One region of the Maridesulfovibrio frigidus DSM 17176 genome, then DNA from elsewhere that is predicted to be linked to it. Evidence: predicted binding sites of a transcription regulator. Region 1 holds the regulator's gene; the other holds the start of a gene.
The links. Region 1 encodes sigma-54, which starts transcription at its own class of promoters, with help from an activator protein. Its sites were predicted from a motif close to CTGGCACGGNNNNTGCTT; they were not measured.
Positions count from the first base shown of each region.

Region 1 (7,835 bases):
TCGGCGGCACAGTCGGTGATATCGAAGGACTGCCTTTCCTTGAAGCCATTCGTCAGCTCCGCTCTGAACTGGGAAGCGAAAATGTTTTATACATTCATTTGACACTTGTTCCTTACCTGAAAGCTGCCGGCGAAGTTAAGACTAAGCCTACACAGCACAGTGTAAAGGAACTCCGCAGCATCGGTATTCATCCTGATATCATTCTTTGCCGCAGTGAAGTTGAGCTGGAAGAAAGCATCAAACGCAAAATCGCACTTTTCTGTGATGTTGACCGCGACGCAGTTTTCACCGCAGTAGACGTTGAATCTATTTATGAAGTTCCATTGAAATTTTATCAGGAAGGACTTGATCAGAAGATTGCTATCATGCTCAAGCTACCTGCAAAGAACTGTAATCTTGAGCCTTGGAAAGAACTTAATTACAAACTCAATAATCCAAAAGGTGAGACTACAATCGGTATTATCGGTAAGTATGTTGACCTGAAGGAAGCTTACAAGAGCTTGCACGAAGCGCTGATTCATGGCGGAGTTGCTAATGAAGTAGCTGTTAAATTGCGCTATGTTAATTCTGAAGAAATTACTCCTAAGAATGTTAAAGCAAAGCTCAAAGGACTTGACGGAGTGCTCGTTCCTGGCGGATTTGGTTCTCGTGGAGTTGAAGGTAAGATTACTGCAATTCAGTACGCTCGTGAAAACAAAGTGCCGTTTTTCGGAATTTGTCTGGGCATGCAGTGTGCTGTTATTGAGTACGCTAGAAACGTTATGGGACTTACTAATGCGAATTCTGAAGAGTTCGATAAAGATGGCCCTGATTCCGTTATCTACCTGATCAAAGAATGGTACGATTACCGCACTAAGAAAACTGAATCTCGTTGCGAAGATAGCGATAAGGGTGGAACCATGCGTCTCGGCGCTTACCCTTGTAAGATTGTTGAAGGATCCAAATCTATGGATGCTTACGGCAAGGCTGAAATTCAGGAACGTCATCGTCATCGTTACGAGTTCAATAAAGATGGTTACGTAGCGAAGTTTGTGGAAGCAGGTCTTATGCTGAGCGGAACATCTCCTGATGAGACTCTTATTGAGATCGTTGAAGTTCCGGAACATCCTTGGTTTGTTGGTTGTCAGTTCCATCCGGAATTTAAATCAACTCCAATGAATCCCCATCCGTTGTTCAGAGACTTCATTAAAGCTTCTCGCGACAACAAATAAGAGTATTCTTGATAGAAAGAATGAAATACAGGGAGGTAATTTATTTTGACCCCCGATGAATTATATAACAAATGTGTACAAGGCCCGTTTATCTTAGCGGGTCCTTGTGCGCTTGAAAGTTTTGATGTCGCAATGCAAGCGGCAAAAGTTCTTGCGGATATAGCTTCGCGTCTTGATTTGACGGTTATATTTAAAAGTTCTTTTGACAAAGCTAATAGAACGTCCGTGGAATCCTTTAGAGGTCCGGGACTTGATGAAGGTATTAAGTGGCTGGCTCGCATTAAAGAAGAGACCGGTCTACCTATCGTTACCGATATCCACTCTCCTGAGCAGGCTGAGCCTGTTTCTGCCGTTGCCGATGTTTTGCAAATTCCAGCATTTTTGTGCAGGCAGACAGATTTACTGGTTGCCGCTGGAAATACAGGGCGCGTGATTAATGTTAAAAAGGGACAGTTTGTTGCGCCGCAGGATATGCGCCATGTGGTCGGTAAAATCCGTTCCACAGGTAATGAACGCATCTGGTTAACCGAGCGTGGATCAAGCTTTGGCTATCACAACCTAGTGGTTGATATGCGCGGTCTATCCATTATGAAAGATCTCGGATGTCCTGTTGTGTTTGACGCTACCCATTCTGTGCAGCTTCCAAGCGGCCTTGATGGTAAATCCGGTGGACAGCGGGAATTTGTTCCTGTCTTGGCTCGCTCGGCTGTTGCAGCTGGCGCTTCCGGTGTATTTATGGAAGTCCACCCCGATCCTGACACAGCTCTTTGCGATGGTCCGAACAGCTGGCCCTTAGATAGAACTGAAGATCTCATTAAAGATTTACTTGCCGCGTGGAGCATTGATTATGCGTGTTGATGAATTAGCTGCAAAGATTAAACTCCTTATTCTGGATGTTGACGGAGTTCTTACCGATGGTGGTCTGTACTATGACCATGACGGTAACGTAACTAAACGTTTTAATGTTCAGGATGGTCTCGGTATCAAATTCGCGCAACAGGCGGGGCTTGATCTTGCGGTTATAACTGGTCTGAATCACGGAGCTGTAGAGTCTCGTGTGACAGAACTTGGTATTACCGAATATTATCCTGGTCAGCGCGATAAAGTTCCATTTTATGAAAAGCTTATTCAAGAAAAAGGACTGAAGCCGGAAGAGGTTGCTTATATTGGCGATGACTGGATTGATGCTCCCGTGATGCTTAAAGTCGGACTTCCTATGTCTGTCTGCAACGCTCAACCTGAGATTATCGGCATTGCCAAATGGGTGTCTAAAAAGCCCGGTGGTCATGGCGCGGTCAGAGAAGCTATTTCTTTTTTACTGGAAAGTCAGGGACTTCTTGAAGATATTTGGCGCGAGTGGGCTGAGTAGATGGGGCGGATTCGCTCTGTTTTAATCCTACTTGCAGTGCTGTGTGCGGGGCTTGTTGTCGGCACAATGCTTGGGAGCAAGTTTGCGCCGTATCCTCATATGGTACGGGAATTCGTTGAACCGCCTCCTTTGGGGGCCGGTAGCGAATCTGATATTTCTGCTGAAGAGATTGAATTGATACAGGGCACTGGAGGCGATATCGAATGGATACTTCGCGCTGGTAGTGCCGACTATGATCAAGACAGCGGTCTGGTTATAGCGGATAAACCCCGGGTCACTTATTATTTAGGACGAGATAGAAAAGAAGTTCTTATCCGCGCTCTTCATGGTGAAGTTGGCCAGAAGGGTGAAGGTTTGAAGTTGTGGGACAATGTTGAAGGCGATTACGAAGATATGAAACTTCAAGCTGATACTTTGGACTTTAAGTCTAAAGAAAATCTGATGTTTCTTGAAGGTAATGTCAAAGTGCAAAGCCCCACGATCTACATAACTTCTCAAAAAGTTAAAGTTGATCTGGCGACTAGAGAAATAATGATCGAAGACGGTATGGAAGCCCTGATAGCACCGAATATGGTGGTAATGCCACAATAGAAGCGAGCATACATTTGATTAGTATATTTGATAAAGACTCCTTGTTTCGCAGTTTCTCTGCATCTATTGCACCTGCACTTTTCGGTGTAGCGCTTTTCCTTGTTTCTATTTCTTTAAGCTCTGCTGCCTATTGCGACGATAAAGCAAATCTCAAAAACACTAAATCTATCGCGAATGTCAGAGAAAGCGCTTCGCTTAAAGCTCCTGTTATATGGGTTTTATCTCCGGGTGAAAGCTTTTTAGTTGGCAAGGAAAAAGGCGGCTGGTTCGGAGTTTATCCTGCTTCGTCAGATTTGTCTGAAAAACCGGTAGGATATATCTCAAAGAAAATAGTAATTTCAGCTGCGCAGGGTAATTCTGTCGTTGACTGGGGTGATGTTAGGTATATTGGCAGTAAACTTGATTACCGTGCTAAGCGATCATCGAAATCGGCTGTTGCCGGAACTTTGGATGAAGGTAGTAAGATAAAAGTCGGCTTTTTGCGCGGCGATTGGTATGCAATTTTCAAGGCTGATAAGCCTGTTACTGCTGAAAGTGATGCACTCGGTTTTGTAAAGAAAAGCTCTGTAGATCTTAAATCTAAAGATGCAAGAGTGCGGTATGCTGTCCGTAAGGTGAGCGTAATTCAGAAGCCTGTTGCAAGTTCTAAAGCTGTCGGGGTTCTTAATCCCGGGCATAGAGCGCAGGTAGGCAAAGAGAAAGGCGGAATGTACGCTCTCTATCGTATTGATACGATAGTTAAGAAAGGTACACCTGTTTGGGGATATGCATGGGGGCCGTTTTTAGCTGCCTACCCTAAAAATTTAGAAGAGAAAAAAATGGCGGGAATAGATACCCGCAAAGCTGATATTGCCGCTGCCGCTGAAAAGAAGGATGTCGAACTTCAAGAGCGTGCTACTGCTTTAGCCTCTATGGATGAAGCTATGGAAGATGTTCTTAATGCTCCTATCGTAACCAGTACGATGTATTCTGAGGCTGTACTTAATGTAAGGTCTCAGCCCAATGCAAAATCCCTTATAGTGGATAAGCTGGAAGTAGGGCAGGCTGTGCTTGTAGGTCCAGTTCAAGGGAAGTGGTTTCCGATTTATAAAGGTGGCGCAACTTCCGGGGGCGAGGCTAAGATTATCGGGTATGTATACAAAGCATATTTGACGATTGTAGCTCCTGATAAAGCTAAAAAAGATAAACCCAAGAAGGCACGCGTGGCGGGCGCTTCAGACGATGTGCCTATCAAGATTACTTCTAAGAAAATGACTTTCAGTGAGAATAAGAACCGCATTACTTTTTCCGGCGACGTAAAGGTTGTCCGTCTTGAAGTTACTCTCACTTCTGATACTCTTACAGCACACCTTAGAGCTGGTGGAGATTCTCTTAAAGATACTCAGGATAAAATTAAAAAAATTGTGGCTAACGGCAGGGTTAAGGTTGTAATGAATAACCGCAAGGGTTCATGTGATACGCTTACCTATGTTGTAGCTGATTCTATCATATATATGGAAGGTAACGCGAAGCTTAAGGATGGTCCTAATCTTGTGCAGGGCGAACTTATTAAGTTCTATCTCAAAGATAACCGTTCAGAAGTTGTCGGTGGTAATAAGCCTGTAGAGGCTATTTTCTATACACCTAATAATGTCTCTCCATAGTAATTTAATGTTCAATTCTACAGGAATTATATGTCTTCGATAATAGCCACCAAGCTAGTTAAGAACTACGGGCAGAAAGAAGTTGTCCGTGGTATCAGCCTTAATGTTAAAGAAGGTGAAGTTGTTGGTCTACTTGGTCCTAACGGAGCAGGGAAGACTACCACTTTCTATATGCTTGTCGGTGTTGTGAAGCCCACTTCCGGTGATGTGTACCTCAATAAGAATCAGATTACGCGCTGGCCTTTGCATGAAAGAGCAAGACACGGCATTAGTTATCTTCCGCAGGAAAGCTCAATTTTCAAGAAACTTTCTGTTCGCAAAAATCTTGAAATAATTATCGAGCATACTGGATTATCCGGTAAACAAATCGGCAACAGAGCAGATGAGCTTCTAGATCAGCTTGGCATATTGCGCCTTGCAGACCAGACAGCGCTTTATCTTTCCGGTGGTGAACGTCGCAGGCTTGAAATTGCTCGAGCTTTGATTAATGACCCCAAATTTATTTTGCTTGATGAGCCTTTCGCGGGTATCGACCCTATTGCCGTTATTGAAATTCAGGACATAATCTCCTCCCTCAAAGATATGGGGCTCGGTATTTTGATCTCCGATCACAACGTGCGCGAAACCTTATCCATTTGTGATCGAGCCTATTTGGTATACGAAGGGCGTGTTATTCTTAATGGTGCACCTGAAAATATCGTTAAAAATACGAAAGCTCGCAGGCTGTATCTAGGGGATAGTTTTAGTCTCTGATCACTCCGTCCAGCTTAGCTTTTTCATGTTTTTTGCCTCCCTTTTTTCTCTCTTATCTTCTCCATATTTTCTCCCTATTTTTTTATAAATATACTCACGATTCATAAAATTTGGGTTTGCTGATTTACAGCAAGCCCGAACATTGGTACAGTTTTTTCATGTACATTGCATAAGATTAAAATATCCTGAAATTACGGATAAATCTGTACTATTTCTTGCATGGGTTTCTGGAGTGTGGCATACTTTAATCAAGAACAAATCCAATTAAATAATATTTTTTTTAAAGATTTGTTGAGCGAACGTTATTCAGCGGTTTAAAAAGTTTAAAAGATACTTTTAATTGTATCATAGGGTGGCACAGAATTATGGGACTGGAACTTAGACAACAACTCAAGCTTTCGCAGCAACTGGTGATGACACCTCAGTTGCAGCAGGCTATTAAGTTGTTGCAGCTTTCCAGATTGGAGCTGCTCGATACTGTTCAGCAGGAGCTTCTTGAAAATCCGATACTGGAAGAAGCCGAAGCTGTTGAACGCACAGACAGTGCGGATGCTGAATCCGGCACTGCCACTGCTGAAGAAGCAGAAATTTCACGTGATGCTGACTGGGAGAATTATCTCGGTGAGTTTTCGAGTACTTCCAAGCAGGCAGGCACTCGCGAGTCTGAATCTCAGGAAGAGGGGATGTCTTTTGAGGCTAGACTAACAAAGCAGACTTCTCTCGAGGGACACCTCGCATGGCAGATGTGTCTTTCTGATTTTACTGAGAAGGAAGTGGTCATTGGTGAGTGTATCTTAGGTAATCTCAGTGCAGGCGGATATTTGCGGATAGGGTTGGATGAAATTTGCGAAACCTGTTACGCTCAAATCGAAGATGTCGAAAATGTTCTTTCTCGAATACAAAGATTTGATCCTCTCGGAGTGGCAGCTCGTACTCCTCAGGAATGTTTACTGATTCAGCTTGAGGTTTTGAAGCTTGATGATGATCCTATACTGGTTTCTCTTGTCAAAGATCATTTGGAAGATCTGGAGAAGAAAAGGTATAAGCCTCTCGCAAGAAAGTTTAAGCTCAGTATGGAGGACCTGAAGAGTTATCTTGATCTGATGCAGACTCTTGATCCTCTACCAGGGGCAAGCTTTTCAGGGGGAGATTCTTTCTATGTCAGTCCGGATGCATATGTGTATGAATATGATGGAGACTTTGTTATAGTCTTAAACGAGGACGGTCTTCCAAAGTTGCAGATGAATTCTTTTTATGTAGAGACTCTGGCGTCAACCAAGGGTGAAGATAAAGAGTATTTTCAGGATAAGATGAGATCTGCACAGTGGCTTATGAAGAGTCTTTATCAGAGGCAGCGTACACTTTATAAGGTTTTGGATTCCATTGTAAGGTTTCAGCGGGGGTTCTTTCAAAGTGGTGTCACCAAGCTTAAACCGCTTATTCTCAAAGAGGTGGCAGAAGATATTGAAATGCATGAATCAACAGTTAGTCGAATAACTACCAGTAAGTATGTTTCGACTCCACATGGGATTTATGAACTTAAATTTTTCTTTAATAGTGCACTCGGACTTGATGATGGTTCTCAGGTCGGGTCCGAATCGGTTAAGGCTCTGATCAAACAGTTGATCGGCGATGAAAACAGTAAAAAACCTCTGAGTGATGAAAAAATTGCCGAGACGCTCAAGGACAAACTTGAGGTCAACATCGCCAGAAGGACTGTAGCTAAGTACCGGACTGCAATGGGAATTCTGTCCTCATCGAAGAGGAAAAAAGTATTCTAGCAGTTCAGTAGAGAGCATATTCACCCTTTATTCAAGGAGTTCCGTATGAATGTTGCATTTACCTTTAAGAACTTTGACGCTTCTGACCACTTGAAGGAATACGCTAACGCTAAGTTTGGTAAGCTTGATAAGTTTATAACAAACCCGGACAATACTGATATTCAGGTAAATTTGTCAGTAGATAAGTTTCGGCACGTTGCGGAAGTGGTCTTAAGCACTGATAACATTCATATCTCGGCCTACGAAGCCTCTGAAGATATGTACTCTACCGTGGATTTGGTTCTTGATAAGCTTGAAGTGCAGCTTAGACGCATGCGCGAAAAGATGAGAAGTCACAGGCGTAGGGACACAGCTCCTGCTCGTATGGACGTTCTTAGTTACCCTGAGCCAGAAGAAGAGAATAACGAACCTACTATTGTTGAGACTGATCACTTTGTGCCAAAGCCTATGTCTGTAGACGAAGCCGCAATGCAGCTTCAGACTCTTA
Region 1 is NZ_JONL01000001.1:7,365-15,199, reverse strand. It holds gene BR06_RS0100095 (CTP synthase) at 1-1,211, shown strand, start outside; gene kdsA (3-deoxy-8-phosphooctulonate synthase) at 1,257-2,069, shown strand; gene BR06_RS0100085 (KdsC family phosphatase) at 2,059-2,580, shown strand; gene lptC (LPS export ABC transporter periplasmic protein LptC) at 2,581-3,171, shown strand; gene BR06_RS0100075 (LptA/OstA family protein) at 3,186-4,814, shown strand; gene lptB (LPS export ABC transporter ATP-binding protein) at 4,845-5,567, shown strand; gene rpoN (RNA polymerase factor sigma-54) at 5,933-7,348, shown strand; gene hpf (ribosome hibernation-promoting factor, HPF/YfiA family) at 7,394-7,835, shown strand, end outside.

Region 2 (7,835 bases), on a different contig from region 1:
AGTCAATGCTTACAGGCGAAAGTATGCCAGTCTCCAAGACAATCGGCGATGATGTTGCAGGTGGTACAGTTAATACTGGTGGAGGCGCGCTCAAAGTTCGCATTAAAAATGTCGGAGAAAACACGGTTCTTTCACGCATCATCAAGTTGGTGCAGGAAGCACAAGGATCAAAAGCTCCGATATCCAGCTTAGCTGACACTGTGAGCTTTTACTTTGTGCCTACGGTTATGGCTATTGCCGTTATTTCAGGACTTTGCTGGTACGGATTCAGCGACGAGCCATTCTCCTTTGCCCTGCGTATTTTCATCAGCGTAATGGTTATTGCCTGCCCTTGCGCCATGGGACTTGCAACGCCGACAGCCATAATGGTCGGAACTGGGCGCGGAGCACAGCTAGGCGTCCTTGTTAAATCAGGTGAAGCTCTTGAGACTGCTGGCAAAATAGACACTATGATCTTCGATAAGACAGGCACTCTGACCTACGGACAGCCTGAGCTTGCAGACACTTTCATCATAGAAGGAAATGATGCGGATGAAGTTCTAGCCCTCGCCGCATCTGCGGAACAGCAATCGGAACATCCTCTGGCAAAAGCGGTTCTCCGCGGAGCCGAAGACGCGAAGTTAACGCTGCCAGAAACAACTTCATTCAATGCGGTGGCGGGTCTAGGCATTGCCACCAAGACGGGTGGATATTCCATGTTGCTTGGTAATCAGGAATATTTAAATCGAAATTTTGTCGGAGATCTTAACAATAAAGATGCGCAAGCTGCCGCTACTCGTTTTGAAGAGGCAGGACAAAGCCCGCTTTATATCGCCAAGAACGGTAAGTTGATCGGAATTCTGGCTATTGCGGATAAAATTAAAGAAGAAGCGCCTGCTACAATTAAAAAGCTGCACGCGCTTGGCGTGAAAACAATTATGCTGACAGGAGATAATGAAAAAGTTGCTCGAACTATTGCGAACAGCGCAGGGATTGATGAAGTCGTCGCGCAAGTTATGCCGGATCGTAAAGCTGAAGTAGTTAACAAAGAAAAAGGTTTAGGGCGTAGAGTTGCTATGATCGGGGATGGGATTAATGATGCCCCGGCTCTTGCCTCGGCTGATTTAGGAATAGCCATGGGAACGGGGATAGACGTTGCCATCGAGTCCGGTGATGTGGTGCTTATGAAAGGGGATTTAACGGGAGTGCTAACTGCTATCTCGCTCAGCCGGGCTACGGTTCGCAACATTAAACAGAATCTATTCTGGGCATTCGCATTCAACGTACTGGGAATTCCTGTTGCCGCCGGAGTCCTTTATATATTCGGAGGCCCGACTCTTTCCCCCATGTTTGCGGCAGCGGCAATGTCACTAAGCTCAGTCACCGTGGTAACAAACGCATTGCGGCTTAAGTTTTTCTCAATCGAAGATTAGCCCATAAAATCCATAAAAAAAAGGCCGCCTAAAGTTAGGCAGCCTTTAAAATTAATCTGCTGTAAATACTATTTGAGAAGACTGCGACGGCAGAATTCAATAGCTTCAGTGCGGACATCTGTTTCGTTAGGCCAGTACAAATGTAATCTGGTCAAACCAAAAATAATTGTCATCACTACTGTTGCATTTTCTTCTATTGGAACGTCTTTTACTTTTCCGCTCTTAATTCCGAGCTTCATGCAATCCTGTAGAATCAATTCAAGATTCTTAAGGAAAATAGCCATAAGTCGCTTTGAAGAATCGAGCAATCCATAAGTGGAAAGCATGATCTTAACCTCAACTTCATTGGCTTCAACAAAGGTAAAATACTCTTCCATTATCATTTCCAGAGAACATTGATCTTTATCAAGTTTCTGGCGAATACTCTCAATATAATTAGCGAACTGCTCTTCAAGTGCTGCAAGAATATGAAGAAGAATATCTTCCTTACTTTCAAAATGCCTATATATAGTTCCTTCAGAAATATTGGCAGTCTTCGCTAAATTCGAGGTTGTGGCTCTATGGAAACCCACCTGAGAGATCATTTCCTTGGCTGTTGCCAAGATGATATCTTTGGTTTTCATTTGCTGACTCCAGATAAACGCCAGAGGCGTTTAGTTAATCTTGTTGAAATATCTTTAACTAATGCGTTATAATTGATAACACTTAATAACAGCGTAATTCCTACCTTAAGCGGCTGTTAAGGTCAACACAGTGCATTTGACAAAACTCGATAGAAAACTTATTTTTGGATAGACATGTCCTATAAGGAGGGAATAATGGTTGAAATTACAGAAGCTGCTAGCAAGCAGTTAGAAAGCTACTTTGCAGATAAAGACAAAACCCCTATACGCATCTATCTTGCGACCGGTGGCTGAGCAGGCCCCCGATTGGCATTGGCTCTGGATGAGCCAAAAGATAATGACGAAAATATAGATGCTGCAGGTTTTACGTTTCTTATAGACAAAGAACTGAATGGACAGGGAAGCCCTTTTAAAGTTGACCTAAGCTATAGCGGATTTGTTATCACATCCGATATGGATATGGGCGGCGGCGGAGAATGCGGATCCTGCTCAGGAAGCTGCGGCTAACCAGTCGTCACAGAATGTTTCCGGGGTCATAGACCCAAATAAAAAAGGCCGTTTCTTAAATGAAACGGCCTTTTCTGTGTCATATGAATAAATAAGATAAAATTAAACTTTCCACTCGCTCATAAAATCAGAAGGCCCGACAACTTTGTGTCCGCGTTCTTTTAAAGCGCTAATGACTGGCGCAGGATCTTCAGTATCGATGCGTACAACTACCATTCTGCGACTTTTATGATAAAAAAGACCAGTACTGATAATGCTGTATTTCATATTTGAAATAATTCCAGCAAGTTCATAAAGAACCCCTGTGCGCTCTTCAGCTTCGACAACTATCCGCGATCCACCGTGCTTAAGACCCATTTCTTCTACAAGAACTTCAAGCATCTTATTACGATTGATATAGCCGATTAGTTTTTCGTCTTCATCGACTACAGCTAGGCCGGAAAGATTCATCTCAAACATCAGATCTGCAGCAGCTTCTATATCTGTCTCAGGAGGAATTGTTGTTATAGTTTTACGAACCACATCTTTAACTGTGATTTTATCAAGTAAATAGTTCAGTTCGTGCTTCTCGAGAGAAGTAATAATTGAAGGCAAAGCTGCTCGGACATCCTCTTTGGTGACATAACCGACAAGGTCTTCACCATCTTTGACAAGAAGCATCCACAACTGATTATCTTCTAGAAGTTTGTCCGCATCCTTCACTAAAGTTTCAGGAGTTACCGTAACAAAATCCTTAAGCATTTTCAGTCCTACATACATCTATAAGTCCTCCAGAGTCCGGGAAGCCCGGCTTCGTAAAAAAATTTATGGCTCAAGTTTTGTGCTGCACTAATGCTCGATAAAACACTACTACCACTTACGCAAGGGTTATGACAGGAAGTATCTTGCCCCTGATACTTTTTTGAGGTAGTCCAAATTTATGCATGAAATGTCAATAGCTCAAAGCATACTTGCCATAGTGGAAGAGGAATTGAGGAAACACCCCGATGCAAAGCTTAAGAAAGTTACAGTTGCAAACGGAGCCCTCGCCGGAATCGTATCAGACGCTCTAACCTTCGGATGGGAAGCCATTACAATGGGAACCCCGCTTGAAGGATCGGTTCTTGTTGTTAATGAAATACCAATAAAAGTAAGTTGCGGTGGATGCTCGAAAGAATTCATCCCTGAAGATAAACTTTACATGCCATGCCCCGATTGCGACCTCGAAATAGGACACAAAGTCCTTCAAGGGAAGGAACTGCACATCGAAGGCATAGAGATTGATTAAGACTAAATAAGGAGATTAAAATGGCTGAAGTGCCTATCATACGGAATATCCTGGAAGCAAATGACAGAATTTCTGAAGAACTAAACAAATTTTTCACAGATAACAAGATTCTTTGCCTCAACCTTATGAGTTCTCCAGGATCAGGTAAAACCAGCCTTTTGGAAAAGACACTCACAGACCTTAAAGGTGAGTTCAAGATGGCTGTTATCGAAGGTGATCTGCAGACAGACAACGACGCACGCCGCGTTGCTGCAACTGGAGCTCAGGCAGTCCAGATCAATACCGACGGTGGATGCCACCTTAACTCTAGTCAGGTTAAAGAGGCTCTGAGCCTGATTGACACTGACGGTCTTGATATCCTTTTCGTTGAAAACGTAGGTAACTTAGTTTGTCCTGCGGAATTCAATGTAGGTGAAGATCACAAAATTGCTCTTTTGACTGTGACTGAGGGTGATGACAAACCTGAAAAATACCCCCTCATGTTCCACATTTCTTCTGTAATGATCCTGAACAAAATCGACCTTCTTCCTTATGTTGATTTTGATATGGAAAAAGCTAAAAAGCACGCCAGCAAACTTAATGCTGATATTAAAATATTCCCTCTTTCCTGTCGCTCACGAGAAGGGCTTGAAGGCTGGTATCAGTGGCTTAGAGAAGCGAGAGCTACAAAAGCTTAAATAAAAAAGCTGATCTCAGATAAGCTTAAGAAAGCTAACCCGCGCCCCTTGAAGATGACAAATCGATAGGGGCGCATTATTTAGATCAGAACAACTGGAAACATGCGGAGCGGAAAATGAAATTTCCCAGCAACCTCCCCTGTTCTGCTGTACTGGACTCACTTGCGGACGGAGTCTTCACAGTAGACAAAGACTGGAACATTACTTTCTTCAATGAAGCTGCCAGCCGGATCACGGGAATTCCCGGAGAAGATGCTGTCGGCTCCAAGTGTTGGGAAGTATTTCACTCCAGCCTGTGCGATGGGAACTGCGCCTTACGCTCCTGCATGAAACACAATGACCGCATCAGCAACAAATCAATATTTTTCATCCATGCCGACGGCGAAAAAGTACCTGTATCTATCAGCGCGGCTCCTCTTGTAGATGCTGACGGAAAAATCATCGGCGGCGTCGAAAGCTTTCGAGATCTCACCGATATTCAAGTTATGCGCCGCGAAGTGCTAGATTCATGGAGATTTGAAGACATCATCGGCAAAAGTAAGCCCCTTGCCAAAGTATTCTCTATCATGCCGCAAGTGAGTAAGAGCGAAGCCACAGTTCTTCTCTTAGGCGAATCAGGCACAGGTAAAGAACTTTTTGCCCGCGCAATCCACAACCTTAGTGATCGAAAACACAGCCCCTTCGTGGCAGTAAACTGTGGCGCTTTACCGGACAATTTACTTGAATCTGAACTTTTCGGATATAAGGCCGGAGCATTTACCGATGCGCGCAAAGATAAGCCGGGTCGCTTTGAACTAGCTGCCGGTGGTACAATTTTTCTCGATGAAATCGGCGACATGCCAGCCAAACTTCAGGTTAAACTCCTCAGGGTACTTCAGGAAAAAACTTTCGAGCCTCTGGGGTCAGTTGCCAGCGTGAAGGCAAACGTGAGAATAGTTGCAGCAACCAACCGCAACCTTGCTGAACTTGTAGAGAATGGCATGTTCCGTCAGGACCTGTTTTACAGACTGAATGTGGTTACCCTCAATTTGCCATCTCTTAAAGAACGTCCTGAAGACATTCCCTTGTTAATTAATCACTTCATAAATAGATTTAACATCTTGCAGGGCAAAAAAATTGAAGGCCTTTCCGAAGATACAATCCAAATTCTCATGCGGCACCCTTTCCCGGGAAACGTGCGAGAACTGGAAAATATCCTCGAATTTTCATTCATTCTATGCCCGGCCGGATTCATTCAGGTTGAGCATCTTCCTGAATACCTACAGCCCCATAATCGCTGTCCCCCACCCTCTGAAGACCACCCCATGACTCTGGAAGAAGTAAAATGCTTAGCAATCAGCCGCGCTCTTGAAAGAAACAATGGTAAAAAAATGGCTACTTGCAGGGAACTCGGCATATCCAAAGATACCTTACGCAGAGCAATCTCCCGCTGCGAGGAAAAGGGCGCATAACTAGCCCTGATTACAAATAAGCGGCGCATAAAACGCCTCGTCATAAATCCCCCAGACCATTGAAATACCCCTAAACACTTACAATATAAAATATTGTTTGTTCAGGCACGTCTAATGCTTTGTCCTCCGTCATGAGAGGACAGAAACAACACACAACAAATAACGCCGAAACGCTTTGTTTGGCCTGCTATGAAGACAGGCTGGCCTCTGTATTTGATAGCACTACGGAACTCAAGATGTTCCAAATTAACGACCATAAAATTTGCCCCGTGGGTCTCCTATCCCTTCCCTCAGAAGACCCAAAGGACAGGACATCCGCCACTTTGACCTGCGGGGCAACATCTTTAATATGCGGCGCAATTTGCGGCTGCACCAGAAACACACTGGAACAAGCCGGAATTAAAGTCATCCCCTGGGTCAGGGGAACAATTAATGAAGTTCTTGAAGCGTACCAATTAGGACAGCTTGAGAAATTCATGATGCCGGGCTGCTCAGGCAGAGCACGGCAAAACGGCAGGTGCAGACAAAATCGCACTCAAAACATTCCTTCCAACAACAGGCTCAAGGAGAAATAAAATGAAAATTGCAATCAGCTGCCAAGGCTGCGAATTAACAGACCTAGTCGATCCACGTTTTGGCCGGGCAAAAGGTTTCATGGTTCTTGATACCGAAAACGATTCACATGAATTCATAGACAACACTCAGAACCTGAATGCTGCACAGGGTGCAGGAATTCAGTCTGCGCAAAATGTTGCTGCAACAGGCGCAAAGGCAATAATCACAGGTCATGTCGGACCAAAAGCTTTTACCGCTTTAGATAAAGGAAAAATCGCAGTTCACCTGATCGAAGGTGGAACTGTTGCCCAAGCCTTTGCAACATATAAAGACGGAAAACTTGAAGCTGCTTCAGGCGCAGACAAAGACGGGCATTGGTAGGCCAAATAGACTCAAACGTGGCGATGTGTTGACATCGCCACTATAAGTCTTACTTTATGCTGGATATTTCTTTAGTGATAAAACATAACCCCCTACTTTCAGGGGCGGGAGATTATAAATGAGCGATCAAGCTTGCGGAAGCTGTTCTTCCTCCGGTTCAGGATGTTCATCTCAGGGTTGCAGCCCTGAAGATATGAAAATGAAAAAGACCCTTGCCAGAATTAAACACAAGATCGTCGTTATCTCCGGTAAAGGCGGCGTAGGTAAAAGCACCGTGGCAACAAACATTGCCGTAGCTTTATCCCTCGCGGGCAAACAGGTCGGCCTGCTTGATGTTGATGTTCATGGCCCAAGTATTCCAAGACTGCTGAGCCTAGAAGGCCAACAGCCTCACATCGGTCACGAAATTATTGAACCTATTTCATACAGCAAAAACTTATGGGTTATGTCCCTTGGGTTCATGCTTCCAAGTAAAGATGAGCCAGTCATCTGGCGTGGACCGGTTAAAATCGGCATGATTAAGCAATTCGTTCAGGATGTAGCGTGGAATGATCTTGATTTCCTCGTTGTAGATTGCCCTCCCGGAACAGGTGATGAACCTCTCTCCGCATTGCAGACTCTCGGACCTGACGCTCAGGCTGTTATCGTAACCACTCCTCAGGGAGTTGCTATTGATGACGTTCGCCGCTCAGTTAATTTCTGCAAACAGGTCGGTAACCCGGTTCTTGGAATCGTTGAAAATATGAGTGGTTTCGTTTGTCCAGATTGTGGCAGCGTTCATGACATTTTCAACTCAGGCGGCGGAGAAGATCTTGCTAAAGAAATGGGCGTAAACTTCCTTGGTAAAATCCCGCTAGACCCAGAAGTCGGTCGCTCAGGAGACGAAGGCTATCCTATCGTCAGAGTTGACCATGACGGCATCACAGGTAAGGCACTAAGCGCGATTATCAAACCGATGCTGA
Region 2 is NZ_JONL01000002.1:246,496-254,330, forward strand. It holds gene BR06_RS0105370 (heavy metal translocating P-type ATPase) at 1-1,412, shown strand, start outside; gene BR06_RS0105375 (TetR/AcrR family transcriptional regulator) at 1,481-2,035, opposite strand; gene BR06_RS20695 (IscA/HesB family protein) at 2,231-2,542, shown strand; gene BR06_RS0105385 (CBS domain-containing protein) at 2,645-3,301, opposite strand; gene BR06_RS0105390 (hydrogenase maturation nickel metallochaperone HypA/HybF) at 3,462-3,809, shown strand; gene hypB (hydrogenase nickel incorporation protein HypB) at 3,830-4,486, shown strand; gene BR06_RS0105400 (sigma-54 interaction domain-containing protein) at 4,603-5,937, shown strand; gene BR06_RS0105405 (NifB/NifX family molybdenum-iron cluster-binding protein) at 6,174-6,512, shown strand; gene BR06_RS0105410 (NifB/NifX family molybdenum-iron cluster-binding protein) at 6,514-6,873, shown strand; gene BR06_RS0105415 (iron-sulfur cluster carrier protein MrpORP) at 6,992-7,835, shown strand, end outside.
Region 2: BR06_RS0105405 (NifB/NifX family molybdenum-iron cluster-binding protein) is a predicted target of sigma-54. The motif match lies at 6,040-6,057, and genes of this name have one in related genera.